DNA from 4 places in the Neobacillus sp. plas4 genome. Region 4 is predicted to be linked to each of the others. Evidence: riboswitches for the same ligand, from Rfam matches in the RefSeq annotation. Region 4 holds a riboswitch; each other region holds the start of a gene.
What was found. A riboswitch is a leader RNA that binds a small molecule or an ion and turns the genes downstream of it on or off. The one in region 4 is predicted to bind thiamine pyrophosphate.

Region 1: linked by a shared signal. The riboswitch ahead of tenA (thiaminase II) and the one ahead of AC2TFD_RS14120 (thiamine phosphate synthase) in region 4 are both predicted to bind thiamine pyrophosphate.
Region 2: linked by a shared signal. The riboswitch ahead of thiT (energy-coupled thiamine transporter ThiT) and the one ahead of AC2TFD_RS14120 (thiamine phosphate synthase) in region 4 are both predicted to bind thiamine pyrophosphate.
Region 3: linked by a shared signal. The riboswitch ahead of thiM (hydroxyethylthiazole kinase) and the one ahead of AC2TFD_RS14120 (thiamine phosphate synthase) in region 4 are both predicted to bind thiamine pyrophosphate.

The regions. Positions count from the first base shown of each region.
Region 1 is NZ_CM170152.1:5,415,223-5,423,380, forward strand. Features, by position in the region: gene AC2TFD_RS27080 (DapH/DapD/GlmU-related protein) at 1-193, opposite strand, end outside; gene AC2TFD_RS27085 (PHP domain-containing protein) at 210-1,082, opposite strand; gene tenA (thiaminase II) at 1,311-1,997, opposite strand; TPP riboswitch at 2,107-2,209, opposite strand; gene AC2TFD_RS27095 (LysM peptidoglycan-binding and 3D domain-containing protein) at 2,485-3,321, shown strand; gene AC2TFD_RS27100 (hypothetical protein) at 3,717-4,184, opposite strand; gene AC2TFD_RS27105 (hypothetical protein) at 4,500-4,637, shown strand; gene AC2TFD_RS27110 (DoxX family membrane protein) at 4,729-5,232, opposite strand; gene AC2TFD_RS27115 (alpha/beta hydrolase) at 5,426-6,460, opposite strand; gene ahpC (alkyl hydroperoxide reductase subunit C) at 6,817-7,380, shown strand; gene ahpF (alkyl hydroperoxide reductase subunit F) at 7,393-8,158, shown strand, end outside.
Region 2 is NZ_CM170152.1:1,464,561-1,472,718, forward strand. Features, by position in the region: gene AC2TFD_RS07315 (MerR family transcriptional regulator) at 1-390, opposite strand, end outside; gene AC2TFD_RS07320 (histidine kinase N-terminal domain-containing protein) at 577-1,710, opposite strand; TPP riboswitch at 1,829-1,935, shown strand; gene thiT (energy-coupled thiamine transporter ThiT) at 2,061-2,636, shown strand; gene AC2TFD_RS07330 (FeoA family protein) at 2,966-3,190, shown strand; gene feoB (ferrous iron transport protein B) at 3,190-5,196, shown strand; gene AC2TFD_RS07340 (FeoB-associated Cys-rich membrane protein) at 5,216-5,371, shown strand; gene AC2TFD_RS07345 (helix-turn-helix transcriptional regulator) at 5,475-5,933, shown strand; gene AC2TFD_RS07350 (transglycosylase domain-containing protein) at 6,059-8,086, shown strand.
Region 3 is NZ_CM170152.1:3,052,561-3,059,066, forward strand. Features, by position in the region: gene AC2TFD_RS15160 (hypothetical protein) at 5-427, shown strand; gene AC2TFD_RS15165 (MHYT domain-containing protein) at 464-1,960, opposite strand; gene AC2TFD_RS15170 (TIGR01777 family oxidoreductase) at 2,182-3,090, shown strand; gene AC2TFD_RS15175 (hypothetical protein) at 3,414-3,725, opposite strand; TPP riboswitch at 3,905-4,016, shown strand; gene thiM (hydroxyethylthiazole kinase) at 4,117-4,923, shown strand; gene thiD (bifunctional hydroxymethylpyrimidine kinase/phosphomethylpyrimidine kinase) at 4,936-5,742, shown strand; gene thiE (thiamine phosphate synthase) at 5,751-6,401, shown strand.
Region 4 is NZ_CM170152.1:2,825,642-2,833,799, forward strand. Features, by position in the region: gene AC2TFD_RS14090 (class I adenylate-forming enzyme family protein) at 1-1,341, shown strand, start outside; gene AC2TFD_RS14095 (NAD(P)H-dependent flavin oxidoreductase) at 1,389-2,309, shown strand; gene AC2TFD_RS14100 (MFS transporter) at 2,619-3,977, shown strand; gene AC2TFD_RS14105 (FbpB family small basic protein) at 4,294-4,440, shown strand; gene AC2TFD_RS14110 (hypothetical protein) at 4,526-4,774, shown strand; gene AC2TFD_RS14115 (SDR family oxidoreductase) at 5,163-5,654, shown strand; TPP riboswitch at 5,837-5,946, shown strand; gene AC2TFD_RS14120 (thiamine phosphate synthase) at 6,116-6,688, shown strand; gene thiO (glycine oxidase ThiO) at 6,690-7,820, shown strand; gene thiS (sulfur carrier protein ThiS) at 7,832-8,035, shown strand; gene AC2TFD_RS14135 (thiazole synthase) at 8,037-8,158, shown strand, end outside.

The DNA.
Region 1 (8,158 bases), 2.6 Mb from region 4:
CTATTTCTGCATAGTTAACTGTTACATCATCCATCGTGTAGGTATAATCACCAAATGTCGACTCGATGATATGATTATTTTCTCCAATCGAAGTCCATTCCCCCGCATAACTATTAATAATATAACTGGAATCAGCGAAGCTTGGAGTGATGGATAACTTTTTTTCTTTTTTGGGCTGATAAATAAATGGCATAGGAATGTTCAGCTCCTTATTTAGATGATTCTTTTTTTCCGGTCCGCTCTCTTCTCGCTACTAACGCTTCAAAAGTCTCCATTCCTGGGCTTTTACTCCCAATTAGTACAGGTTTTTCTCCATATTCACCGTGAAAATCAGATCCACCAGTCATGATTAAGTCATACTTCCTTGCCAGCTGTTTGGCTTGTTCCTCATGTTTCTTATCATGCAACGGATGCCAAACCTCAATTCCCTGCAATCCAGCTTCCACTAAATCCGGCACCATTTCAAAGTTTCCATACTGACCCGGGTGAGCAAGCACCGGTACTCCGCCAGCAAGAAGAATCGCCTGAACTGCTGTTTTGGCGTCCATATATTCCATTGGAATAAAAGCAATCCCCGGCTTCTCACCATTTTGTCCGCGATTAAATAATTTTTTATAAAGTGGACCATAAATGGAATCGGTATATCCTGCTTCAATCAATGCATGCATGATATGCTGCTTGTAAACTCCTGTCCCTCCATGAGCAATTTCCTTACAGCGCTCCCATGTGATCTTATATCCTGCAGCGATTAATCTTTCTACCATTTCCTCCGAGGCTCTGTGTCTATTGTTAACGAGTGGTTGACAAATCGTTTCAATTCCATCATGACCAGGTTCAATAAAATAACCGAGGATGTGAACACGGCGGCCTCTTTCAAAATCAAACCCTGACATCTCAATGCCTGGAATGACTTCTATTCCATATCTCTTTCCTGTTTCAACTGCCTCTTTAAGACCTTTCGTGGTGTCATGGTTCGTAATCGCTAAGTGCGAAACCCCTTGTGCAAGAGCTAACTCCAAGACTTCCTCAATCGACAATGGACAATCTGAAATATTCGTATGACAATGTAACTCAATTTTCACGCAGGTCCCTCCTTTATCTTTGCTATAAGAATAACTTGGTACCAAGTTATATAGTGTTAATTGTGAGTAAATTGTTTGTAAAGGCTCTTTTCTTAAACTTTGTTGCTTTTTGAAATTTTGCTCACCATTTCACAATACCAATAAAAAATTCATAAAATAAAACAGGCATGATTCATCAAAATTGAATCATGCCTGTTTTTTTCAATTATAAAAGAAACCCGATAAAACTCATCCTTTTACTAACTCCAATTTCACTGGCCATTCTTCAAGATTATAGGCCATATCCCAAAACATATATTCAAGCTGACAGCTTAGTAAGAAATGTTGTTTCATTTTTTCTTTTTCTCTTTCTGGTGCGTCCTTCGCCCACTCATCCAATAGCGCGCAAAATTTTGTAGTAATGGAATCTGTAATCATTCCGTAGAAAGTGATCCATTCATAAAATGGATGTGATGGATCCGGATGAATCTCTTGTAATAGTTTTTTCCCAATTTCCCAATATGTCCATGGGCATGGTAATAAAACAGCTAAAATTTCTCCTAATGTTCCCTCATGAGCAACGGTAAGCATATGACGTGTATAATGAAGTGCGGATGGTGCTAATGGGTAACCTTGTAGTTCTTCGTATGGCACACCGGCAACTTGACAAAAGTTGTTGTGCGGATGGATTTCACTGTTTAAGATAAATGAAATTTGCTGATTAAACATATCCATATCTTCACGATTCTCACACTTCGAAACTGCTACTCCATAAATTCGAATAAAAGCATTTAAATATTCAAAGTCTTGTTTCACATAATGAATCAACTGCTCCTTTTTTAAATCTCCATTGGCAATGCCTTGGACAAATGGATGTTCAAAAATCGCATTAAAGATTGGATTTGCTTCATTTCTTAGATTTGCAGAAAAACTCATAACATCAGCCCCCTTATTGGTATTAACGGGAAGACTCTAGTTGGAGCAAAAAATGGTAAAAACGAAAAAACCGCCCCAAAAATGGAGCGGTAGAATAATTGACAATATCCTGACACAGACTCCACTTTCCTACGCTAGTATGAACTAGATCAGGTTCAAAGGGTCCAGGATCATACCTGTCTCAGCCATAAATGGCTCCCCTAGTGGTCTTCCTATTAAATTACTATTAACTCTACATATGCAATCTACTGAAGTCAATCATTAATTATCATAAAAATCTAACTATTTACTAGATAGCAGCTCCCCGAAACACTTTTACACTTCCTTTTAACGACTGACTTTATAGAGTTTAGTTAACCTTAGAAATAGTATTGCAATATAATCGCCATGGTTGTAATCGAATTAACACCTCCCTGTTCTTTTTCTCGGAATATTCTATGTTACGATTATTAAAAATTAGCAACCAAAGAACATGGAGGGTAAATGAATGCTTAAGAAATTTGTATCGATTTTAGCAGTTGCTGTACTCTCAGTAACTGTAAGTGCTAATGTTCAAGCTGCATCGATTACAGTACAAAAAGGAGACACTCTTTGGGCTCTATCGCGTGCAAACAACATGTCTGTGGAATATATCCAAAAGTTAAATAATCTTACATCAGATCTAATACATCCTGGGGATGTACTAACCGTTGCCCCTGAAAAACGCTATACGGTTATACAAGGCGACACCTTATGGGACATAGCAATGGCACATCAAGTAACAGTTCCACAACTGAAGGAATGGAATCAATTACATAGCGATTTGATCCATCCTGGATTAAATCTAGTAATCTTTGAAGGTTTAAAACCTACTACTATTTCTTTAACAAATAAATCAGAACAACCTGCACCACCAACAAAAACAGAAAGTACGCCTGTAGTTGAGGCACAAGCAACTCCTGCGCCGTCTGAAAGTACTCCTGCAGCGGAAGCGCCAGCAGTAGCGCCGGCACCAATTGAAAGTGCCCCTGCAGTAGAAGCCGCTGCACCTGAATCAAAAGAAATTATCGTTGAAGCAACAGCCTATACCGCTTCTTGTGAAGGCTGCTCCGGTATTACGGCTACTGGAATTAACCTTATAGAAAATCCAAATCAAAAGGTCATTTCCGTTGATCCATCTGTTATCCCGTTGGGAAGTAAAGTGTATGTAGAAGGCTATGGTGAAGCAATCGCCGGAGATACTGGCGGAGCCATTAAAGGAAATAAAATTGATGTCTTTATTCCTTCTAAACAAGATGCCATCAATTTTGGAAGAAAACAATTAAAGGTAACCATATTGAACTAACACTAAAAACACTGCAACACCTTATATGATAAGGGATTGCAGTGTTTTTTTGCAGTAAAAGAACAGAGAAACCGTAGCGTATCTACTTCCTTTTAGTTAAGGGGGTTTTTCCTCAAATGAGGAACCTAGTAAAAGTAAAATAAGCGGAGACTTTCCGGTTAAATGCAGAATGGAGTGCGTTTTTAGGGAAATAAGCGGAGTTTTTCCGGTTATTCATTGCAAAATCGCCTATTTTCATCATTTTCTAGTCAATAGGCGGAATTTCTCCGTCTATTTAAGCAACTTTTTATCTTATTTTCTAATTAAGCGGAATTTTTCCGTCTATTCATCAATCGGGTGCTTAACCTGATCACCCAACCGATAAGAGCGGATTCTCTTGGTCCCAGATGCGGGGATCAGCATCTTTTTATCGACAAGTTGAGAAAGAAAATTTTTACCGTCTTATCACTTAGATTCAAATACTTCTCGACTTCTATAGGGGATATTTCTTCTCCTTTTCGAATCGCTAGTCGAAGAACTTCCTTTTCGAGTAAGGACAGTGATGCCTGGTCAAGTTCATCACTCACCCAGCGCCCAATCACTTGCTGAACGATTTGTTGGCATCGACGAGGCTTCTCATTCACTTGGTCATAAGAAAAGCGGATCACAGTCCATCCATCAATCACTAGCTGGTTTTGACGTTCCAAGTTGTCTGAAAATTTCCATCTACTTATGTTCTTTAGATGAGGGCCATATCCGTCGACTTCAAGGCAAATTCGGATGGCGGGACGAATATAAGCAAAGTCCAAATACCTTTTGCCATCCTTGAAATCATCAACTTCATATTCTGGATGAGATATTTGAAATGGTAAAATGCTGGCCACCACACTTGCTTCAAGAACAACATTTCAGCCTGATTGTGACCTTCTCTTAAGCGCCCCAACCGTTCACCGCTTCTTGCCTGCAAGTGAGTATTCAAAAAGGTCTGGTATTCTTCTCAAATCCCATAGTATCCCTTCTCCTACCTATATATATATATGTAAAAACTACTTAAAATCTAATAGATCCACAACATGGGTATACATAATCGAGGCCAAGTACGAATTATTTATACTTTTGAACTTCTGACAAATTTTTAAAATTAAAGAGTATTAAAGCGAGTGAAATTAGAGGTTTAATGTACAATTGGAGAATTGTACATGACAAATAAAGTAGCTAAGATAAAAGGAATAACCAGAGGATTGAACTATTTTGGTTTATCAAATTCTTATATTTGTCAATCCATTTTCTTTATCCTTCGACAATACCACTCTTATCATATTCCTGCCTATTGTTAAACTCTGAAAAAAAAGACGATTCGGGGGGAACGAATCGTCTTTGTGTATTATATATTTGCGATTCGAGGGGGACGAATCACCTTGTTACCTGTTATGCAGTTGCTTTTGCCTTACCTTTTCCAACTGTTTTGCGGATGAATGGTACCACCCAGTGGTCTAAGCCGTAACGGCCTGCGTTGTAACCTGCAGTCAAGATGATGAAGCCTAAGAAAATATCAGTTGGGTTATGAGAAACAGTTCCTGCTAAGAAGAAGCTGAAGTTCATGACTAGACCAAAGAACATTGCTGCTGTTGTTAAACATCCAAGCATAAGACCTAAACCGATTAATGTTTCGCCCCAAGGAACGATGAAGTTGAAGACATCGATGTTTGGCAGTGCAAAGCTTTCTAGGAAGTTTACATACCAGCCGTACACCATGTTGCCATCTGGACCAGTAACTGGTTTTGCAATTGCTCCTTTTAAGAATCCAGAAGCGTCGAATCCGCCAGTAATTTTATGAAAACCTGCTGTGAACCAAGCATAGCCAAGGTATAAACGAATAATTGTTAAAATAGCTGCTGAAACTTTATTTTCTCTTAAAAAATGATTAAACATTTTTCATTCCTTCTTTCAAATTTATCTTGTTCTCTATACTTACACTATAGTGGATTTCAACAGTTAATAACATGGGTGTAGTGTTAAGTTCACAGTTTGTTTGAAATGTTATGGCGGAAGTTTGAACAAGACTAAAAGAAGACGAATAACTACTATTATTTTATGTAAATCAGTTTGGCAATCCTTTTTCTTCCTATTTAAGGTGCCTTAATTCTTCTATAAAATATTGTTCTATGATTCTCGTATCATCTGGATGGAATAAATGTGCTGATTTCTCTGCCCAAATAAAGTTCTTCCCCTTTTTTGCATTCAACTGTTTGAAATAGTCTTCTACTAAACTTCCATGCACATGAAAATCCTTTCTTCCATGTATGAAAGTAACAGGCATTTCCATTTCCTTAACACTTTTGAAAAAATCATTCTCTGCCAATTCTTCGATGAATGCTTGCGTGTAAATGAGCTTGAAACCATGATAATACGAATGGACAATGTCCATTAGTGTATAATCTTCGGATTGAAACATAGGTTTTGAAACTCCAAGTAATCCTGGATGCTTTACATCTTTATCGGTATAAATCAGTGTATTAAATTTTCTCTGCCATTTTCTTAAAACGCCCCATTGCTGAAAACTTTCTACAAATGGGGGCTCACCAATCGATTCTAGCTCTAGTAATGCTTTATTATTTCCCCTCCGCTTTGCCTCTTCCTTTATCCACTTTAACGCCAACCTGTCATTTTCTGTCCAACTGACAATTTGTGATATGCCTACATAGGAATAAAACTTCTCCGGATATTTGGCTGCAAGCTCTAAACTAATCGTTGAGCCCCATGAATGCCCTGCCAGAAAGATCTTTTCTTTATTAAAGCGCTGTCTTAAATAATCAGTAAGCTCATTGGCGTCTAAGACAAATTGGTTGATATTCATAGACTCTGGCGATATGTTTTGATGATAAGACTTGCCTGTTCCGCGCTGATCCCAAAAAACAACAACAAAATGCTTCACTAATTCCCTCGTATTGGTGACGATAGTATAATCACGCCCTTTTGATGAAACACCAGGAAGCGGCATAGTGGGACCGCCATGTACAACTAATAGGATGGGATTATTTAGATTCTCCCCTTGCAATAATATCGATTGCTGTATCCCTCCTATATAAATTGTCTGAACAGTGCTTAATCCTTTTTCAGATATGATAAAGTCTGGCTTTTTTGTAAAAATCCCCGCCACTTATCGACGCCCCCTTCTTAATTTTGCATGTTTGTTTTCTAAATTCAGTATAAGAGAATGGGAAAAATTTGGAAATACCATTTCTCAAGATTTAGCGAATAATAAAGACTTACCCATTTTTCTCACTTAGTTACATAAATAATGTGTTAATGAGAAAAACAGACCTTAAATAAGAATATTGGCTTGAATTAAAATTAGAGTTGATTCTAAAAACAAATTAACGAAAAACAAAACATTCTAGTTGACATTTAATTGCTTCTATACGATAATAACAATTGTATTAGAATTATTCTAATTTAGGTTTTATTTTATTTGAGGAAAAATTTACAAAACATATACTTAGGAGGAAATTAATCATGTCATTAATCGGTAAAGAAGTACAAGCATTCACAGCTAACGCATACAAAAATGGAGATTTTATCACTGTTTCAGACGAAAACTTTAAAGGTAAATGGAGCATTGTTTGCTTCTACCCAGCAGACTTTACATTCGTTTGCCCTACTGAATTAGAAGACCTGCAAAACGAATATGCAACATTACAAGATCTTGGTGTAGAAGTATATTCTTGTTCAACTGATACTCATTTCACACACAAAGCTTGGCACGACAACTCACCAGCTATCGGCAAAATTCAATATACAATGATTGGTGACCCATCTCAAAGACTTACTCGTGCGTTTGATGTACTTGACGAAGAAGAAGGTCTTGCACAACGTGGTACTTTCATCATCGATCCAGACGGCGTAGTACAAGCGATGGAAATCAACGCAGACGGTATCGGCCGTGATGCAAGCACACTTGTTAACAAAATTAAAGCAGCACAATATGTTCGCAACAATCCAGGCGAAGTTTGCCCAGCTAAATGGCAAGAAGGTTCTGAAACACTTAAGCCAAGCCTTGACCTAGTAGGAAAAATTTAAGGAGTAGATTTCATGTTACTAGATGCAGATATTAAAGCACAGTTATCCCAATATCTTAATATGATGGAAGGCGAAGTCCTTCTCAAAGTCAGCGCTGGTTCCGATGATGTATCACGCGACATGCTGCTGTTAGTAGACGAACTAGCTGCCATGTCCTCGAACATTAAGGTTGAGCATACAGAATTAGAGAGAACACCAAGCTTTAGTGTAAATCGTATCGGCGAAGATACTGGCATAACTTTTGCTGGTATACCTCTAGGACACGAATTTACTTCATTAGTATTGGCTCTCTTGCAAGTCAGCGGAAGAGCACCGAAAGTCGATCAAAAAGTTATTGATCAAATTAAAGCGATTAAAGGTGAATATCACTTTGAATCCTACATCAGCTTGACTTGTCACAACTGTCCTGATGTTGTCCAAGCCCTAAACTTAATGAGCCTTCTCAACCCTGGTATTACTCATACCATGATTGACGGAGCAGCTTATAAAGAAGAGGTTGAAAGCAAAAACATCATGGCTGTTCCAACTGTTTTCTTAAATGGAGAAAACTTTGGCGGCGGACGCATGACGGTTGATGAAATTCTTGCAAAGATGGGTTCTGGTGTAGATGCATCCGAGCTTTCTGATAAGGAACCATTCGACGTACTTGTAATCGGAGGCGGACCAGCGGGTGCTAGTGCTGCAATCTATGCGGCACGTAAAGGCATTCGTACCGGTCTAGTCGCTGAACGCTTCGGCGGTCAAGTGATGGACACAATGGGTATTGAGAACTTTATCG
Region 2 (8,158 bases), 1.4 Mb from region 4:
AGTCAAAAGGGATTTCTTTAAGACTGATTTAAGCAGCATAAGATTGGTAGTTAAATTTTCTTTCTGCAGGTCATCCAATTTATAACTAATTGGAATGAGGTCAAATAAATCATTTTGCAGTTGATGCATTTGCTGTATAACTATATTTAGATGTTTTTCCACTTCTGCTTCACAAATTGATTTGTCTTTCCTCATATCTAGCTTTCTTTTAATCTCTTCAAGTGGAAAGTGTAAACTCTTACATTCTTCTATAAACTTTAAGTCCTTTAACGTTTCCTCAGAATAAATTCGGTAATTAGATTTGGAACGCTCTGCGTTTAATAAACCAAGTGAAGTATAATAATCGATTGTCCGCTTAGAGACCATTGCAATTTCCGCTAATTCACCGATACGATAGACAGCCCCATCATACCACCTCGATCACTAAATTTTAAAATAATTATAGTCAATTACAACTGTACAGTCAAACGTTCTAGTTTGAATAATAGTTAGTATCAATATTTTATGAATAAAGTTCCGCAGGTATGAATAAGAAAATTATAAATTTTCAAAAATAAAATAAGAAACAAAAGTCTCCTATAAAGGAGACGCAGCTAATGGTAATCTAATTGTAAATATCGTGATTTTAGGCGACGATGAACAGGTTAATTCACCTTTATGTTTTTCAATAATTTCTTTGCACACGAACAACCCGAGCCCGGTACCGAGTTTTTTTGTTGTAAAAAAAGGCTCGAATATCGTTTTACTTAATTCAGAAGGGATCATTGGCCCATTATTGGATATAGATAACATAACATGGGTGTTATTCTCAATATAACTGTTAATTTCGATGGTTGGGTTTGGAATTCTGTGATGAATTAACACGTCAATGGCATTAAAGATAATATTAATAAAAACCTGACGAATTTCATCTGCATATCCATAAAGAGAAATTTCTTCGACAATTTCTTTTTTTATTTTTACTTTACCATCTAAAATTGAAGGATATAAGAAATTTAAAACCTCATCAATTAATTTATTAAAATGAAATTCCTCTTTTTCTTTTCCTATTAGTTCTTTCTTTGATAATAATAAAAATTGTGAAATTCGAAAATTCAGCTGGTCTAACTCACTTGAAATAATCTCTAAATATTTCATATCCGGATGGTCAGCCTTAAGAAGTTGAATAAATCCTTGAATCGAAGTGAGTGGATTTCTAAATTCATGGATAAAACTTGATGTCATTTGCCCGAGAAGGGTTAAACGGTCTTGATGAGTCGAATCAATAAACATCGTTTTTTCTTCAATAATTTTGTTTTTAGCTTCTGTATAATGAGTAACTGCGTAATAAAGGAATTTATCAAAGCAGAAATTTATCCTATTAATTGATTCTTGAAGAACTGACCATTGTAAACCAGATTTCCCTAAATAACTGTATAAAATGGTTCTTCCGAGATTGACATTATAGACAAAATCGCCAATATTAATATTGGCTTGGGCTCTTTCTTCAGAAGTTTCTAATGCATGCTGTTGAATCATCTCTAATAAATCTTGTTCATTCAGTTTATGCATGTCTAGCACTATATTAAACATAGTTATCCCATTCTGCCTTATTTTTTCTTTAAAGGGATCTCCATCAGCTATGACAATTGAATTTTCCCACTCTTCTATTAAACTTTTTTTATTCTTATCAAAAAAAGTAATTAATTCCGTTTGTACTTCAGATACCATCACACTTTTCCTCCTAAGGCAAATCCGAACAGACTAGTTATTTAATTATACCATGATTAGGAGGTTTTCCTTGTAAAAGTTCTATAAAAATAGTATATTTGTTAAGAAATTAATTAAATATTTCCACAAGGGGAGCTGCTTTCGGTGGCTGAGAGTGAACGTTCGAGTTCTGACCCTATGAACCTGTTAGTTAACGCTAGCGTAGGGATGTGGTTTGCCAGATATCAATATCAAGCAATGCAGACAATCCTTATATGTCGTGCATTGCTTTTTTTTGTTAATAAGGCACCATATTAAATTACAGGAATAAGCCTATCGAACGTTCTCCAAAAAAATTAGGGGGAACAAGTATGGAAAAAAAGCGCAATAAAACATTATTTCTAGTCGAAGTAGCCGTATTTTCAGCACTAGCATATTTATTAGATTTGGTTTCAGGTCTCTTGTCGCTAAAAATATGGCCGCAAGGAGGATCCATTTCGATCGCGATGATACCAATTTTCTTAATGTCCTTTCGTTGGGGGTGGAAAGGCGGTATCCTATCTGGGTTTTTACTTGGATTACTTCAGTTCATTCTAGGCTTTTCGCAAATCTATACACTGCTTCAAGGTATTATTGATTATGGCATTGCCTTTTCAGTCGTTGGTTTAGCAGGAATTTTTGCTTCACAGGTGAAAAATTCTCTTGCAAATAATCACAAAAAAAGCTGGATCACTTATGTAGTTTTAGGTACATTCTTGGGAAGTGCATTAAGATATCTTGCTCACGTCTATTCCGGAATCGTATTTTTTGGTGAATATGCGCCTGCGGGTCAGCCAGTAGCTGTGTATTCCTTTGTTTACAATGGAACCTACATGCTTCCAAGCTTTATCGTAAGTGCAATCATTGTAATCCTGATTATAAGTGCGGCACCGAAAAAAATGATCTAAGATAAAAAGAGAAAAGTCCTTGACTTTTCTCTTTTTTTTGAAATAAAGGATGAATTTTTGAACCTAGATTACTGTCCAGCTCCAGCGCCCTAGCGGCTAGTGTCCTTCGGTCTCCGCCCTACGATAAGTCACCATCGAATCGCCTACGGCTCTTCGTGTTTCCTTTATCTCAGTTGGAGCCCTCCAGGCCATACGCCGCTGACCAGGGCGCTTACGCTTTTCTTATTTTATTTCGGTTTTTTGTCACATAATTTAGCAGATATAAATGGTAAAATTACCTTATAAATAAAGATAATCATTCTCAATTAACATATGTAAGGGTGATAGAAATGTTCGGATCATTTAAGGTAGGAGAGAAAGGAATCATCGTTAATATTTCTAAGGTAGGCCGCTTAGTACAGAGAAGGCTGATGGACCTGGGAATTACTGAGGGTTCAGAAGTTTGTGTTAAATGTATCATGCCATTTGGCGGACCAGTGATGATTGAATCATGCGGACAGTGTGTTGGTCTCCGCCGCAAAGAGGCACGCTTAATAGAAGTGGAGAGAGTTTAATGGAAGTTGCCCTCATTGGAAACCCGAATACTGGAAAAACCTCATTGTTTAATAATCTAACAGGATCCTATGAATACGTTGGTAACTGGAGTGGCGTAACCGTTGAGAAAAAGGTCGGAGTCTTTAAGAATAATATAGGAAGGTTAATTGACTTGCCTGGTGTTTATTCACTTAATCCATTATCAAAGGATGAAGGGGTTGTAACTTCTTTTTTCTTGGAAGAACAGGTAGACAGGCTGTTAAATATTTTAGATGCTTCTCAGTTAGAACGTAATTTACATTTAACCTTACAAATGCTTGAATATGAAAAACCATCTCTAATCGGCCTAAATATGGTTGATGTCGCATCAAAACGAGGAATTCAAATTGATCCTGAAAAGCTGTCACTAATCCTAGGGGTACCCGTTGTTCCTGTAGTTGCTCGGAGTGGAAAAGGGTGTGATCGATTAATTGAAGTTATTTCCACTGAATCCAACCATTCAAAGGTAAAAAAACATATTTATTATGGTGGTGCTGTAGAAGATGCCATAAATAAAATAAGTATGGAATTAATAGGGAAGACCAATCATTCACCTAGATGGCTTGCTATTCAACTATTTGAGAGCAATGAATATGTAAAAACATATCTCGCTGATTTTGTTGAGGTTCATAAGCTTGAAGAACTTATTTCCCAGTTAGAGTCTGTAGTTATACAAGAAAATAACAATGTAAAAACACTTGCAAGTTTTATATATATGAAGAGGAAAGAAGTTATAGAGAAAATTTTAAAGTCATCTGTTCAAAAAATAGGTACAACTAAACCCTTGTCGGAAAAAATAGACGCAATTGTTACCAATCGTTACTTAGGAATGCCAATCTTCCTGCTATGCATGTATTTGATGTTTATGCTGACGTTTGATTGGCTGGGAACACCATTGTCTGACATCCTTGATGGATTTTTGACTGGACCGGTAACAGCGGGATTTGAAAGCCTATTACTTGCGATACACGCTTCTGACTTTATCCATGCGCTGATTATTGAGGGTCTCATTGCAGGTGTCGGCGGGGTACTAGTATTTGTTCCACAGATTTTTATTCTTTTCTTTTTTATTTCTTTATTAGAGGATTCAGGTTATATGGCACGGGTTGCCCTCGTAATGGATCGGATTATGGAGTCTGTTGGGCTAAATGGAAAGGCATTTATTCCGATGATGATCGGGTTTGGTTGTAATGTACCTGGTATCATGGCTGCCAGAACAATTGAAACGTCACGTGAAAGACTAATGACAATATTATTAACACCACTCATGTCATGCTCTGCACGACTTCCTGTATACGCATTATTTGTTGGTGCATTTTTTGTTGGACACAAAGCTCTATTTGTGTTAAGTCTTTATGTTCTGGGAATTGTAATTGCATTACTATTAGCAAAAATATTCTCTAAAACCTTATTGAAATCTGAAATATCTCTGTTCGTTATTGAACTGCCGCCATATCGGCTACCTCAATTCCAGTCGCTTTGGAGAAGTACCTGGGATAAGGGAAAGGGCTTTGTTCGAAAAGCTGGAACATTTATCTTTGCTGGCTCTGTTTTCATTTGGCTGTTATCCTATACGGGACCAAATGGATTAAAAGTGGAAATGGATGATAGCTTTTTAGCAGCGATTGGGAATTTATTTGCACCAATTCTTGATCCAATTGGATTTGGGACATGGCAGGCAGCGGCCTCTCTAATAACAGGATTTTTAGCAAAAGAAGCTATTATTTCTACCATGAATATTATTTATTTCGTACCCGAAAATGCGAGTTTGCAAGGTTTACTGAGCGATTTCTATACACCGCTTGCTGCGTACAGCTTTATGGTTTTTATTCTATTATATATCCCCTGTTTGGCAACTGCCGCAACAATCTATAAAGAAACAGGTTCAAGAAAATGGACGGCTTTTTCAATTCTTTATGCCCTAATACTTGCGTATGTTTTATGCTTGTTTATTTATCAGGGCGGCAAGCTGTTTGGTCTAGTCTAAGAGTAGGAAGGTGATCTCAATGATAGCAAATATTATCATTGGCGCTGCGATTTTTGGTTACGCCACATGGGCATTGGTTAAATTTATAAATAAATCAAAAAAAGGAAAATGTGCAGCTTGTGATCTTGAAAAATCCTGCTCTAGTCAAAGTCAGTGCGGCATTCCCCCTAAATGAACAAAAAACTGCTATCATCAAATACGATAGCAGTTTTTTTCTTTTAATTTGTAGGGAACTTGTGTAATATTACACTAGTAGGAATTGAAAGTGGGTTACGAAGATGAATAGAGAAGAGATCATTAAGCTAGTTTCTGATAAATTACGATTAATCCGCACAGAAGCAGGTTATACACAAGATAAAATGGCTGAGATTATAGGTATATCCAAAAAAACACTGGTACAGATTGAAAAAGGGAGGGTACTTGCAAGCTGGTCAACGGTTGTATCAATCGTTGCATTGTTTCGAGAAACCGAAACAGTCCAATTTTTATTTGGAAATGAACCGCTAGAAGTTCTAGAGACAGTTGCGCGCGAAGGGATCGACTACCGAAAAATGAAAACATTTGGCGGCCGGATTTGGTGGCGAGAAGTGTTAAGAAAAAACGGCTTTATCCTTCAGCAGAATATTCTTAGTAAACATTTTCGTATTTTGGATGACAAACATTATCGGATTTATAGCAGCTTTGATGAGAAACAAGCGAAAATCCGCTTTAAAGAGGTTACCAAGCTATACCAATAAAGAGAAGCAATCGGGAAATATTTCGGTTGCTTTTTTATTTGCACCCATTTGGTTAATTTTTCCCCTTTTAGGGAAAAAGAAAATGATGTCCAACATAATTGTATATTTACATCAAGGAGGAGAGCATGAAAAAGGTTGTGAATAATTGGAAGCGGTGGCATATGACCCAAGTGATGGTTCTTTCCTTTTCTCTTCTGATTTTAGGCTTTTTAGGAATTGTATATGCTTATTCGATGGATGTGGATATTTCTCCACTAAAGAATGAACTCCCTCAAGCGACAGTATTTTATGATTTACATGGTGAAATTGCCAGCAAGATATCAGCCAACAAAAATGAAGGCATTTCAATTAAACATGTCCCTGACACGTTGAAAAATGCAGTCATCGCCATCGAGGACAGACGATTTTATGAACACCATGGTGTTGACTTTATCGGGATTACCAGGGCGCTTATCCGGGATATAAAGGCTGGCGGTATGGTAGAGGGCGGCAGCACCATTACCCAGCAGTTAACAAAAAACACGTTACTAACCTCACAAAAAACCTTGAAAAGAAAAGTAGATGAAGTATTTTTAGCAATGAAAATTGAGAGGCAATACAGTAAACAGGAAATCCTTCAAATGTACTTAAACCAGATCTATTTTGGTGATGGAGCATGGGGAATTAAGCATGCGGCACGAAATTATTTCGCAAAAGAAGTGAACGATCTGACGATTGGTGAATCAGCTTTACTTGCAGGTTTAATTAAGGCCCCTTCATCTTTAAATCCCTATCATCACTTAGAAAAAGCAACACAGAGAAGAAACCTTGTTCTAGCACAAATGAAAAAGCAAGGCTATTTAACACCACAGGAGTATGAACAAGCAATAAATGAAAAAGTAATCTTAAATAATAGAGGCGGGGACCCCTACCGAGGGAAATATCCTCACTATGTTGACCAAGTGTTTGAGGAAGCCATTAAGGAATATCATTTGTCTCAAGATGAATTATTAACAGGGGGATATAAAATCTATACCGAACTGGATCCTAATATGCAAAATTCGATGGAAAAAACCTACGAAAATAAGACCTTATTTCCAAAGGGAAGTGATCAAATTGTTCAAAGCGGCGGGATTCTGCTTGATCCAAAAACCGGCGGCATCCGAGCAATCGTTGGAGGACGCGGGGAACATACCTTTAGAGGCTATAACCGTGCAACTCAATTAAAGGCACAGCCAGGCTCATCGATAAAACCGCTGGCAGTCTACACGCCTGCACTAGAAAACGGCTGGAAAATAACAGATATGTTAAAGGACGAACCAATGAGCTTTGGGGAGTATGAACCAAGCAATTACAATCATGAATATGCAGGCGAAGTACCTATGTACGAAGCGGTAAAGGATTCGAAAAATGTTTCAGCCGTGTGGCTATTAAATGAAATTGGGATTGAAAAGGGATTAGAGGCAACGAGAAGATATGGGATTCCTTTAGAAAAGGGTGACCGAAATCTTTCCCTTGCTCTAGGGGGTGTAGAACGCGGAGTATCTCCCTTAATAATGGCTGAAGCCTATTCTGTTTTCGCAAATAATGGTGTCCGAAAGAAAGCCCATGTCATTAATAAAATAATAGATGTAGAAGGCAATCTGGTAGCAGAGTGGAAGGAGAGGAAAGAAAAAGTTACAACAAAAGCTGTGACGGATCAAATAAATACGATGCTGCTTGGAGTAGTAGAGCAGGGGTCGGGGAAGAGTGCCCAAATACCAGGCATAGAAATTGCAGGGAAAACAGGTTCAACACAAGTGCCAATCGAAGGGGTTAAAGGTGTTAAAGATCAATGGTTTGTTGGCTATACACCGGAGTTAGTTGGAGCGGTATGGGTAGGATACGATAAAACCGATGAGAAACATTACCTTAAAACAACAAGTGGTGGAGGGGCAGCAATTGTGTTCCGTGAAATCATGAAAGAAGCATTAAAAGATACTCCTCCCACACGTTTTAATGTCCCACACATTGATACGTTGATGAAAGATAAACAAGAAGAGGAAGAGATAATTCGAAAATCACTTGAAGAGAATTTTTATGAAGGTGCCAGAAAATGGGAAGAAAAATGGCGTAGGCAAAAAGAAAAATGGGAGAAACGCTGGAATAAAATAGGACCTAATTTTAATCATTAATAGGGTGGCGGAACGAGATTGCCCATGTAGTCCTTCATAGATGTGATGAAGGACAAATCGAATGGAAACAAG
Region 3 (6,506 bases), 230 kb from region 4:
CGCAATGAGGAATATTGCAGCGTTATTTTCCATGTTAATGCCCGGATTTGGCCAAATCTATAATCGACAATTTCTGAAAGGTGTCTTTCTCCTGATCGTAGAACATTATGATAATGTTATGGGAAATATTAATACTGCCATTCATCTTGATTTTAATGGATTTCATCAAAAAGCATTAGAGGCAACCAATTTTCAATACATGTTGTTTTATCCAGGTTTCTATGTTTATGCAGTTTGGGATGCCTGGTACTTTGCAAAGCCAAATGCCGCCGATAAAACAAAATCCGCCATCCCTTTTTTGATTGGAGGGTTTCTGGGTGAATTTGGTGCGATATTTGCTTCACGGTTATCGATTCCCACTCTTACTGTTGGTTTGTTAATGATCGTACCAATGATTACTGGCATGATTATTTTTCGAAATCAATAAAAAGGCTTTACCTTTGTGTAGGTAAAGCCGACGCACTTAGGAAGATTGGGTTAATGTTAGATCGTCGTCCTCATTCATGCTTAGATAATCTAAATGACTAATCTCTATTGGTAAAGTGATGGTAACAGTCGTAGAACTATTTGGAACACTCTTTATTTCGAATTTTCCATTGTGATTTTGAATGATTTTCTTGCTTACCATTAACCCCAAACCCGTTCCTTCTGATTTTGTTGTGTAAAATGGAGTCCCTAATAAATGGATTTTATCCTGTGGGATCCCCACACCATTATCCACAATGGAAAGAACTAAATGAGCGTCTTTTTGTTCCATTCGAACCATTATCTTTCCACCATCAGGCATGGCTTCGATGGAATTCTTGATTAGATTGGCAGCCACTTGCTTAATTTGGTTTTCCTCGCACTTAATAAGAAAACGTTCGCCAACAAATTCTGGAAAAATTTCGATATTGTTCATAATCGCTTGGGTATTTAACAGGGTGATTACATTTTTAATACTGACCGATAGATCGGTTAAGGAATAATGAACAATATGGGGTTTTGACAGGACCATAAATTCACTTACGATAAAATTAATCCTGTTTATTTCGTCAATCATAATCTTCGAATAACGTTTATTGGTTTCTAAATCGTCGGTCTCATTCATCATTTGGGTAAATCCTTTTAATGTCGTTAATGGATTTCTGATTTCATGGGCCACCCCAGCAGCCAATTCACCCACCAGTGATAGTTTCTCCGATTCTCTTAACTTTTTCTCATGCTGATTAAGGTCCTTCATTTTTTTAATTAGTTTTTTATCAAGGAAAGCACTCGATAATAACATAATCAGCACGACAACAATAGCAGGGACACTAATGAACGAACTCAAGGTACTCGAATTAACCGAGTAATAGGTGGATCCAGAAATGAGATTTGGTTGATAGTGAAGAATGGTCCCCCACATTCCAATATAATGCATTCCTGCGATACCAATCCCCATTAATATGCTGCTCAATATCCGCCAATTAAATTTCATGGCATAGTGATGATTAAAGTAGAATAATACCCATAGTGAGCCGAATGCAGCTGTAAAAGCAATTAAAAAAGACAAAAGTACAATAGGCGTCTTATACGTGATAGAGAAATTTATATGCATCGCTTCCACACCTAAATAGTGCATACAAACGATTCCTCCACCCATCAACAGACTAGATAAAAAGAGTCTAAAAAGATTAGCTTTCATCAAAAAGAAGGCAAGCCCTGTGCCTGAGATGGAAATCAGCAGCGATAGTAATACTATTCGCGCATCATATTCAATTGGATTCGGCAGCTCCATCGCGAACATAGCAACAAAATGCATCGTCCAAATCCCAATCCCCATGGCAATCGCACAACCCAATAACCACAAATGGTATTTAATATTTTTAAAGATAATCATTTTCCATCTAAGATCTAACGCGATATATGAAAAAAGAATACCGAGAAGAATGGAAAAAACCAACCAGTAATCATTATAGGACCCTGCCATATGCTCCATCGTAAACCACTTCCAATTACTTTCTATTTCCTACCATGATTCACTTCCAAGCGAGAGATTATAACGGAAAAAGGAAAAACGGGAATTTGTACCTAATGAAACAAGAGGATCTGCAAACATTGAATATTGTTTATTTCGTTTAAAGTCAGAAGTTTCTTTGAAAAAAATGGTATAATTTTCATATATATTTTTCGGCACGTTGAATGAATCGGAGGGGAATTATGAAGATTGTAATTGCTGGGGGTTCCGGATTTATTGGTCAAAAGTTAGCAGCACTGCTTCTTGCTGAAGGGCATTCGATCGTAATTCTAACAAGACAAAAGAAGAAATCCTCTGATAAGCTGCAGTATGTTCAGTGGCTTATTGAAGGCACTTCACCAGAAAATGAAATTAATCGTGCAGATGCTTTTATTAATTTGGCGGGGGTTTCCATCAATGATGGGAGATGGACTAAGAGTCATCAGAAGCAAATATATGTCAGCCGGATGACAGCAACAGATGAGTTAGTAAGAATCATCTCAAGCCTGACTGAAAAGCCGTCTGTCTTAGTCAATGCCAGTGCTATTGGCATTTATCCAGCTTCTTTAAAGAATGTTTATAACGAAAATTCATCGGAAATAGCAGACGATTTTCTCGGCAGGACGGTACGTGACTGGGAAAATAAAGCGAAACTAGTAGAAGAACAATCCATTCGAGCGGTGTTTATGAGATTTGGTGTGGTGCTTGGGAAGGAAGGCGGAGCACTTCCGCTAATGGCGCTTCCTTATAAATTATTTGTCGGGGGAAGAGTGGGCTCAGGGGAACAGTGGGTATCTTGGGTTCATGTAACCGATGTCGTCCGCGCCATCCTCTTTGCCCTTGAACATCCTCATCTGAGTGGACCGGTTAATGTCACATCACCCTCGCCACTTCAAATGAGTGAGTTTGGGAAGGCAATAGGTTCTGTTTTACACCGCCCACACTGGTTTCCTGTACCTTCTTTCGTAATGAAAACAGTCCTAGGTCAAAAAAGTACACTCGTTTTGGAAGGTCAACACGTTATGCCTAAAGTGTTAATGGAGGAAGGATTTGAATTCACGTATCCATCACTTAAACCTGCTTTGGAGGATTTACTTACTTTTCATAAATAAGATTCAAACTTGTTTTTAATAGGCAATAATTTTAAGAATCTTAATAGACGGAGAAATTCCGCTTATTTGATAAAATACATTAAAAATATCGAAAATAGACGGAGAGATTCCGCCTATTTATAAATAAAACATAAAAATGGGGGATTTTGCATAGCATAACCGGAAAATTTCCGCTTATATTCCACGAATCATGCCCCATTTTTCAAATAACCGGAAAACTTCCGCTTATTTTACAATCGCTGGTTACTTATGCGCTATTCAACAGACTTATTTAACAAAGCCTTTCAAAATAAAGCAAAGCCCTACTCAATTGAGAAGGGCTATTACTTTTTCTTTTTGACTTTGACGATCCCATTGGCAAAATTATCTCTTTCAAAATAGCATATCACAACATCATCGACTTGAATGTTATCCCCCGATACGATGCTTTCTGCAGAAAAAATTATTTCCTTTCCATCATCGCTTTCACCGTAGTATTTATTCTCCTTAATTTCGCTAATCGTATATTCTATCGTAATGTACTCAGAGGATTCATCGTTAAGATTGGCCACTGTAGATGTGGTTTGTGATTTTACTATAACTAATATTACTAAGATTATTGCAAGCATCCCAAGGATGATCATTCTTTTCAACATAAAAATTCTACCTCCACTATGTATTTTAAGAGATGATGGGGGAAAGTAAATCCGACTTTAATCCTTTGGTCTTATTACCTATAACATACACTCTTTTTGAAGCTGGCGCAGATCCTATCAAATCCAATAAATTGACATATCGAAATTATTAGACTATTATAAGGGATAATTTATAAGATTTTTACTACTAGGGGTGCCCTGATAGACGGGCTGAGAGAAAAACGATACGTTTTTTAACCCTTTGGACCTGATCTGGATTATACCAGCGTAGGAAAGTAGCCAAGCGAAAATATCCTTTTTCTCTAACTATTTAAGCCGGGTCCTGTTAATGGATCTGGCTTTTTTATGTTTAAAAGAGTGATAGGATCATTATTTAGAAGGAGGAACTGCTATGAACAGCAGCGAAATGAGTTTAATTTTACAAAGAGTAAGAGAGGAGAACCCGCTCGTACATAATATTACCAATGTGGTCGTCACCAATTTTACGGCAAATGGGCTACTCTCTCTAGGGGCGTCTCCAGTAATGGCGAATGCTCCAGATGAGGTGGCGGACATGGTTCGGATTTCACGTGCCCTCGTGCTCAATATCGGGACTTTAAACAAAGAGGTGGTCAGCTCAATGATTCTAGCTGGAAAAACAGCGAACGAAATCGGAATTCCAGTAGTTTTTGATCCGGTGGGTGCGGGAGCGACTCCATTTAGAACGGAAATGGCACAAAAGATTATAGAAGAAGTGAAAATATCTGTTCTACGTGGAAATGTGGCTGAAATCGCCAATGTTGTTGGGGAAAAGTGGGAAATCAAGGGCGTTGATGCGGGTGAACAGCAAGGAGATCACGTGGAATTAGCCGTAAACGCAGCGAAAAAGCTCAAAACTACTGTCGTAATCACCGGAAAAGACGATGTTCTTACAAATGGCGAAACAACGTATCTAGTGTCCAATGGACATCACCTGTTAACGAAAGTAACAGGAACTGGTTGCCTATTAACCTCCGTTATCGGTGCATTTGCAGGAGTAGAAAAGAACTTTGTCCATGCTGCATTATCTGCTTTAACTTTCTATGGGATTGCAGCGGAAAAAGCATTCGAAAAGGTTGGTAATGTAGGGCCAGGCAGTTTCCAAATCGAATTTATCAATCAACTTGCCCTTGTTTCTTCAGAAGATATTCATCAATTTGCTTCATTCAAACAGCTATAAGGAGTGATCACCATGAAAAAAGCTTTAACGATTGCCGGCTCTGATAGTGGCGGCGGTGCAGGAATTCAGGCAGATTTAAAGACTTTTCAGGAGTTAGAGGTTTTCGGAATGTCTGCTCTAACCGCAGTAACAGCCCAAAATACATTAGGGGTTCAAGCTGTTTTTCCGATGACAGCGGAGGCCGTTACCAAACAAATCGAATCAATTGGCCAAGATATGGGAACAGATGCCCTTAAAACTGGGATGCTGTTTAATGCAGAGATCATCAAAGGTGTTTCCGAAAAAATAGAATACTATAATTGGAAAAATGTAGTGGTCGATCCTGTTATGATTGCTAAGGGAGGTGCATCGCTGCTACAGAATGAGGCAATTTCGGCCTTAAAACAATATTTGCTGCCTCTTTCGTTGGTCATAACACCGAATATCCCTGAGGCCGAGGTTTTAACGGAAATGTCGATTAAAACCGTAGAAGATAAACGGGCAGCTGCCAAACGACTTAATGATTTAGGAGTTAAGAATGTGGTCATAAAAGGCGGGCATGATGAAGACGAAAATGAATCAATCGATTTATTGTTTGATGGAATCGAATTTACGACATTTACAAGCACAAGAGTTCAGACAAAGAACACACACGGTACAGGGTGTACGTTCTCAGCGGTTGTCACAGCAGAACTGGCCAAGGGTTTAAGTGTATTTGAAGCAGTTTCGAAAGCGAAAAACTTTATACAAGCAGCGATTGAAGATCAACTCGAGATTGGTCAAGGGCACGGACCAACCAATCACTGGGCATATCGGAAAAGAAATCAACTGAAAAGGTAGGATTGCAGATGACGAAGACAATAAGAGAGGCATTGAAAGTCTACTTTATCATGGGCAGTACAAACTGCAAGGATCATCCTGCCCAGGTTTTGCAAGAAGCCATTGAAGGAGGAATTACCCTTTTTCAATTCCGCGAGAAAGGAATCGGAGCCTTAAAAGATGATAAAAAGGTTGAACTCGCCAAAGAACTACAACAAATATGCAGAGACCATCGAATTCCTTTCATTATTAATGACGATATCCGCTTGGCGATCGAACTGAATGCAGATGGTGTACATATAGGACAGGATGACGAGCCGATAGAGGAAGTCAGAAAGATGATTGGCAACGATAAAATCATAGGAGTTTCTGTACATAGTTATGAGGAGGCAATGAATGCATTAGAAGGTGGAGCCGATTATTTTGGAATCGGGCCTGTTTTTCCAACAAAAACAAAAGAAGATGCCAAACCATCTAACGGAACGAAGCTCATTGAAGAATTACGAGCGAGAGGGGTAACCATTCCGATTGTTGGAATAGGTGGAATCACGGCGGAAAATGCTGGGTCAGTCATCCAAGCAGGTGCAGATGGTGTATCGGTTATTACAGCCATAAGCCATGCTCCTTCCGTAACCAACGCAGCTAAAGCATTAAGAAATAGTGTCTTAGATACTCTTTAATCTTATCTATAAAGATTGGATGATTCTCGTATGGAAAAAAGTGAAAAACTTTATTCGTGCCCGTATTAACTCATTTTTGTGGATTACGGTAACGATAAAGCACTA
Region 4 (8,158 bases):
GCTGCTGCTAAGTTAGGTGCGATTGTAGTTCCAATTAATTTACGAATACTCCCTCAAGATGTCACCTTTATTTTATCTGATTCTGGAGCAAAAGTTGTTTTTGCTGACAGTGATACGCTAACATTGCTTGAGCCAAAAGCGAGGAACTTAATGGAGAATATAATCATAACAACTGAAAATAATCCAGAGTTAAATTTGGTAGATTATCATTCATTAATATCAGTCTCAACTAAGGATGAACCAGTAAATCAATATGATATAAATTCAAAAGATACCTTGATGATTTGTTACACGAGTGGAACAACAGGAAAGCCAAAAGGATGTATGATAAGTCATGGAGCATTTTTAGCAAGTAATTATAATATAACAATGAGATGTGGTATAGAAGCTAGTGACTGTTGGTTGAATGCGTTGCCATTTTATCATGTAGGGGACCTTGGGTTTTTCTTTGCATATTTTCAAATGGGAGCTACTAATGTTCTTTTGAAGAAGACAGAGATACCTTTAATAGTAGAAAATATAAAACGTCATCATTGTACCAGTACACTAATAGCTCCACCATTAACATCGGAAATAATTAATTTTCAAAAACAATCGCCATTTGAGATCTCTTCATTAAAATTCATAGTTGCTCCTGCAGCACTAGATTCTATGGAAGTTATTCGAGGAATAACGGATATCCTAAAATGCGACTTTCTTGGGATCTATGCTCAGTCCGAAGCTGGTGATGTTATTTCTTCAATTGGCCTAGAAGAACAACTTGAACGTCCAACTTCCTGTGGAAAGCCAGTTGCAAATTTTGAATGGAAGCTCGTAGATGAAGATGACAATGAAGTGAATTTAGGTGAAAAAGGTGAACTCGTTCTTAGAGGACCATCAATCATGCAAGGGTACTGGAATAATAACGCTGCTACAGAAGAAACATTTAAAAATGGTTGGCATCATACCGGGGATATTTGTAGGGAAGATGAAGACGGCTATCTGTATATGGTTGACAGAAAGAAATATCTGATAAAACCAGGTGGATTGAATGTTTATCCTAAAGAGGTTGAGTCTTGTCTTAGGGAACATCCTGCAATTCAGGAGGCTGCAGTTGTAGGAGTACCAGATTCGAACTGGGGAGAGGCTGTTAAAGCATTTGTAGTCTTAAAGCCAGGTAACACATTAACACCAAAAGATGTTTACGATTGGTGTACAGGACGAATAGCAAATTTCAAACGACCAAGTTGGGTAGAATTTATTGAAGCTATTCCTTACAATTTTACTGGGAAACTATTGAAGGATGATCTTGTTAACAGACCATTATCCCCAGAACACAGCACTAAAGTACTAAGTAATTAGATTAATAATATTTTAAGATAATTACTTTAATGAATAGGATGGTGGGTATGAGAACAAAAAATATAGGCACACTTTTGGGGATTAAGCATCCTATACTTTTGGCCGGTATGGCTGGAATTTCTGATGCGGTATTGGCAGCAGCAGTATCTAATGCTGGTGGACTTGGAACAATAGCGGGTGCTATGGAGACGAGCAAGTCTTTATCAGAACAAATAAAAAGAATTCGAGAATTAACGGATAAACCTTTTGCAGTAAATATCCCCCTTATTTTTGATCACACTGAAGAACTAGTAGAGACGGTGATTAAAGAAAGGGTAAAAGTAATCATTACTGCAGCAGGAGATTGTCAATTATATACAGAACGTTTGAAGGCAGCAGGATGCATAGTAATACATGTTGTACCTAGCCCTAAACAAGCTAAAAAAGCAGAGGATGTAGGTGTTGATGCGGTAATTGCAGAAGGGTTTGAATCAGGCGGAGCAGCCTCACCATATGAAATTGGGACGATAGCTCTTATCCCACAAGTGGTCGATTCAGTAAATATACCTGTGATAGCAGCGGGTGGGATCGGAGATGCACGAGGTTATTTATCCTCTTTTATTCTTGGAGCTTCAGGAGTCAGTCTTGGAACTGTTTTTTTAACAAGTAAGGAAGCTCAAAAAGCAAGTAGTTTATATAAAGAAATGTTGCTTAACTCAGGAGCTGCGGATACTGCCATTGCTGCAAAGGGAGTTTTAGGAATTAGATTATTAAAGAATAATTTGTATTATGAGATAGATAGATTAATAAATAATGGTGCAGACCGAAATGAAATCAAGTTTTTAATATCTTCCAGAAACAGTGAGTTATTAAGTTGTGGTCAAGGAGTGGGCTTAATAGAAAATATTAGAAGTGTATATGACATAATTGAGGATCTTATCAGTGGTGCAAAGGAGATTATCGGAGAGTTGGATTACAACCGTCTTTAACCCACGAGAAGGAAGGTGAAAAAATAAAAGGGACTAGCCAAAGGACTAGAGCTTTCAGGAAAAACTAATTCCGAGAGTCTTTTAGGAGTATCAAGAGGTACGATGAGTCTGTTTGCAAAACGGTAATAGCCGAAGCTGGATGGAAAAAAGTTTGAGTGCCATGATTGCAGAAAATAATGAATGCGTTTTCAATTTTTTAGGCGAAAATAGGTATACATCAAAGATTCTATCAAAGTATCGGGGAGTTAAAAGCATTTTCATTTTAGGTATAAGCCAAAGTAATAATTGAGTATAAAGGGGGACATGTAAATGCGTACAATAGATGTTGGTAAAATAATTGATGAAAGTAAAGTTAATCGCTTTCATTTGGGTGTGTTATTTTGGTGTTCTTTTTTAATAATATTTGATGGTTATGATATTGTAGTATACGGATCAGTAGTTCCTATACTGATGGAGGAATGGTCTATTACAGCGCTTCAAGCAGGAGTAATTGGGAGTTACACAATGTTCGGTCTTATGTTTGGAATGTTATTTGTTAGTCCAGTAGCAGATAAGTTTGGCTGGAAAAATGTTATCATATTTTCTACAGCATTATTTTCTATATTTACAGGTTTAGTGTGTTTTGTAAATAATCCCACTATGTTTGGCATTTACCGTTTTATTGCCGGAATTGGGATGGGTGGAGTAGTTCCGGTTCTCATTGCTCTCACAACAGAATATTCTCCAAAAAAGGTCCGTAGTACATTCATATCTATCATGACAAGCGGTTATTGTTTAGGAGGAGTAATATCAGCAGGGATAGCCATTGTTTTGATTCCTGAATTTGGCTGGAAAGTGATGTTTTTAGTGGGTGCACTTCCTGTCCTTTCAATTCCATTTTTATATAAATATCTTCCGGATTCGCCAAGCTTTTATTTAGCAAAAAATCAAAAGGATAAAATTAGTTACATTTTGAAAAAAGTTAATCCGGAATTTAATTCTAAAGAAGAAGACCAGTATGAAATAAAAGTTCCAAAGAAATCAGAAATACCAATGATGAAACTATTTTCCGATAGGAGATCTTTAAGTACAATTATGTTTTGGATTGCTTCTGCAATGTGCTTATTAATGATTTACGGACTAAATACATGGCTTCCTAAATTAATGACTGAAGCAGGGTATGCACTTAACTCCAGTTTAATGTTTTTATTGGTATTAAACTTTGGAGCTATCATAGGCACTATTGTTGGAGGATGGATATCTGATCGATGGAGTGGTAGAAAAGTAGTAATTATTTTCGCTATTGTGGGAGCATTGTCCCTTATTTTATTGGGCTTAGGTGGAAATATTTACATCCTTTATCTACTAATTGCCCTTGCAGGAGCTACTACGACAGGTACTCAATTAACCACATACGGTTATATCTCACAATTTTATCCTCCCACCATGCGTTCCACTGGTATTGGGTGGACATTGGGAATCGGAAGGATTGGAGGTATAGCAGGCCCGGCCGTTGGTGGAATCTTGATATCCATGAGTTTACCATTTCAAGTAAACTTTTTAATATTTGCCATTCCGGGTATAATTGTAGCTCTTGCATATATATTTGTACAAGAAAAATATAGTGATTCAGCTATAAATACCGAACCCAAAATAAATATACCTGAATCAACTTCAGTTAAATCCTAGCTACAAATAGCTCAATTTTAATTTGCAGAATTATTGCAATATTATGAAATATTATCAACTCTAAATGTAAAATTTTTTCTAAAGAGCTGTAATCAAAAAAGAATTTATGACTAAATCCACTCTATTTATAACTGGGATAAAGTCAAAGTACAAAATTAATAAAGTTGTTCATTTCCATGTAAGGTCTGAAATTGCGAATTTCAGATAAAATGACGAAGAAGAGCCATTTTTGGCTGTGGAACTCTTAACAAATTGAACTGTCTTAATAGAGTATAAATTGATAGCTTAAGATAAAAAAAGGAGCAGGAAAAATTTAATGTCCAGATCTATGAGAAAACAGAGCCTTTATCAGTTAACATTAGAAAATATAAAAGAAATAGAAAAAGATAGAAAGCTGCTAGAACAGATTGAAACAAAGATAGAGAATAAATATATCAACGAAGCAAATAATGCTAAAAGATGAAATAAAGAACAGACAACCACAACTGCAGGCTTTTGTTGAACGATAAAGTCAGGATTATCCGAATGATCCTCTAGTTGGTTCATCTATGACAGGCTGGGGTGCAGCTGAACTATTAGTCGAAGAGATTAAGAGGAATGGTGATGATTTAACTTGGGATAATTTTCTTCAGTCATTCTACCATTTTGATAACTGGGAAGACTCCATTCATTCAAGCATGAAGTTTAGTAAGGGCAACTACTTTGGATTGACTAGTAAGACGATTCCTCAGGCTAAAGACGGAGAAATATCACCAATTTCTAACCCAGCTACATTTGACCGTGCATCGATAGAATAAAGTTTGAAGAGTAGATGTCAGTATAGTTAGAACAGGGTGGGTTTACCATACTCCGCCCTGTTCAATTATGAATGGACTAGAAATTCATGAAGATGAACCAAACTACCCGCAGTGGGAGCAGGACGGCGCTTTTCCATCAGCAGGCTTCCTTTGTGTGGATAATTGAATAATGATGTGATGTGTTAGAGACGTCAGTTTGTGACTGCGGTCTATGTAATTATTGTATAGTATATAAGCTAACAAAGTAATGAATGGAAATGGTTTGAGTTTCCTGATAATTCGTATGATTAACGGAATTCCGTTAATATGTTGTAAAATTATTCTAGCACAAAAGTAAATCGAGAGGGGTATATACTTTGGAATTAAAAAATAAAGTAGCAATTATAACATTAATAATGCTGGGATTTTTAGAGATGTTAGACTTGTAAATATGTCCGAGGAAGATTGGGATACGGTAATGAACGTAAATTTAAAGGGGTTATTTTTTGTTTTACAAACTGTAGCCCCATATATGATAGAAAATAAATATGGCAAAGTTGTAAACCTTTCATCCATAGCTTATAAAGGTAATTTTGGTCAAGCAAATTATTCAGCCTCCAAAGCTGGTGTAGTAAGTTTAACTAAGACTGCTTCATTAGAACTTGCACCTTATATTACAGTTAATTGCGTCGCTCCTGGAACAATTGACACTCCATTATTACATTCCATGGATCCTAAAATAAAAGAGAGGATGCTTAAAAAAGTTCCATTAGGTAGAATTGGGAAACAAGAGGAAATTGCAAATACTGTATTGTTTTTTGCTTCTGATGCATCAAGTTATATAACTGGGACAGTTTTAGAAGTTGATGGGGGAATGACACAAGGTCTTAATTTAAGGTAGTGTCTTCCATCGTCTTCTTACAAACACTCACAAATGTTGAATCAATGATTGTGAGTGTTTTTTGTTTTGTAAAATCACTAGATTTTGCAGCTATTGTTTCGTGGAAAGAAATAGTTTGACATTTCTAATCAACGTGCTAACATTAACCATGTAAGGTAATTAATTCAAATGAATAAATGAATCAAATCCGCTAGAGGTGCCTTTTTAAAAGGCTGAGATTGAAGTGTCTACTTCGGGACTCTATGAACCTGATCTGGGTTATACCAGCGTAGGGAAGTGGGAAATTCGATATTTGGAGAGCAAATGCTTTATTTCAAATTTTTCGACCACTTTCTTACTTTAGGAAGTGGTTTTTTGTTGTTTACTTGATTTCATTGAAAAGTAGCATCTTCAAATAGGAGGGGACTTGTATTTTAACGAGTATTAAAGAGAAAGAGTTACATATTATATCCAATGGTAAAATGGCAATCGAACAGTTAGGGGAAATTGTAAGTGATATTCATCCATATATAACTGCAATTCATATACGAGAAAAACAAAAAACTGCTAGGGAACTATTTGAAACAGTAGAACTTTTAACAGAAAATAACATATCACTGTCAAAGATCATGATTAATGACCGGGTAGATGTTGCATTCGTAACAGGGGCCAGAGGCGTTCAATTAGCCTTTCATAGTTTAGATGCAGCAAGTGTAAAAGAAAACTTTCCTCAGCTTAGGATAGGGAGTTCTATCCATTCCTATCATGAAGGTCTAAAAGCAAAAGAGAAGGGTGCAGATTACGTTCTATACGGACATGTTTTCCATTCTCAATCAAAACCAGATAAGATCCCAAACGGTCTTGAGGAAGTAAAAAAGCTATCAAATTTAGATATTGATGTTATTGCCATTGGAGGGATAACACCTGATAATACGGAGCAAGTTCTAAAGGAAGGGGCAAATGGGATTGCTGTCATGTCAGGTGTTTTAGAAGCGCGTGACCCATTATTGGCAGTAAAGGCTTATCGTAAGGCATTAAATAATGGAGGTGAATAAAATGGAAAATTCTTTTGATGTTGCCATAATCGGAGGAGGAATTAACGGAGCCTCGATTGCCTATCAGCTATCAAAGATAGGAAGAAAAGTAATCATTATTGAGAAAAATCAATTGGGGTGCCAAGCTTCAAGTGCAGCTGCAGGAATGCTGGCGGCACAAGCGGAGCTGGAACAAGACGGTCCCTTATTCCAGATGGCTTTAAAAAGTCAGAAGATGTTTTCTGATCTCTCTAGTGAGTTATTTGAATACAGCGGAGTCGATATCGAGTATGTGAATAAAGGAATGTTAAAAATTGCAGAATCAGAAGAAATCGCATTAGAAGTAAAAAAACAGGTCACCTTTCAAAGGAATTGGGATCCAGAAATAAAATGGCTGGATACAAAGGAAGTAAGAGAAATGGAGCCATCACTGTCACCGAGTTTAGCTGGTGGGATGTATCTCCCGAATGATGGTCATGTGCAGCCAGCAAAGTTAACACAAGCTTTTGCAAAAGCGGCAGTCAATTTTGGAGCGGAAATACGTCAAAATACTGAGGTCCTTTCATTTAAATTTGAAAATAGTCAGGTAAAAGGCGTTATTACCACTAATGGCATTGTAAATTGTGATCAAGTTGTCGTCGCCACTGGAGCTTGGTCTGCAAAATTAATGCGTGAAGCTGGAATTGATATTCGTGTGTATCCAGTAAAAGGCGAATGCTTTTCCGTTAGAACAGAAGAGCCGATTATCAACACAACGATTTTTTCGGATAAACGATGTTATCTCGTACCAAAACGTAATGGGGAAATTTATATCGGTGCGACCATGATTGAAAATACATATGATAACAGTGTTACACCTAAGGGTATCGCAAGTTTAATAGAAAGAGCCACTCAACTGGTTCCGGAGATTAAGGATGCGGCATGGGAGCGAGTATGGTCTGGAATTCGGCCACAGACAGGAGATGGACTTCCTTATATTGGTGAGCATCCAAGATGGCAGGGGTTATTTGTTGCTGCTGGGCATTTTAGAAATGGGATTTTATTAAGCCCTATTACAGGGAAACTAGTAGCTGATTTAGTAGCAGGCAATTTGCTAAATGATGATCTACTCTCAGCTTTTCAATTAGAAAGATACAAAGAAAAAGTACGGTAGGAGGTAAAAACATGAGGGTAATATTAAATGGGGAGTTAATCCAATTACCAGAACATGTAGTATGTATTTCCGATGTTCTGGAACATTATGAAATCCATAATAAGGTCGTTGTTGTGGAAGTAAACGGTGAAATCGTAAACAAGGTTGAACACCAAAGTACTAGATTATCAGATAAAGATCGAATCGAAATAGTCCATTTTGTAGGAGGCGGTTGATATGTTAAAAATAGGTTCATTATCCTTTCAATCTCGTTTGTTGCTTGGAACAGGAAAGTATCCAAGCTTTGAAATCCAAAAGGAAGCAGTGGAAGTTTCCGAAGCAGAAATTCTTACGTTTGC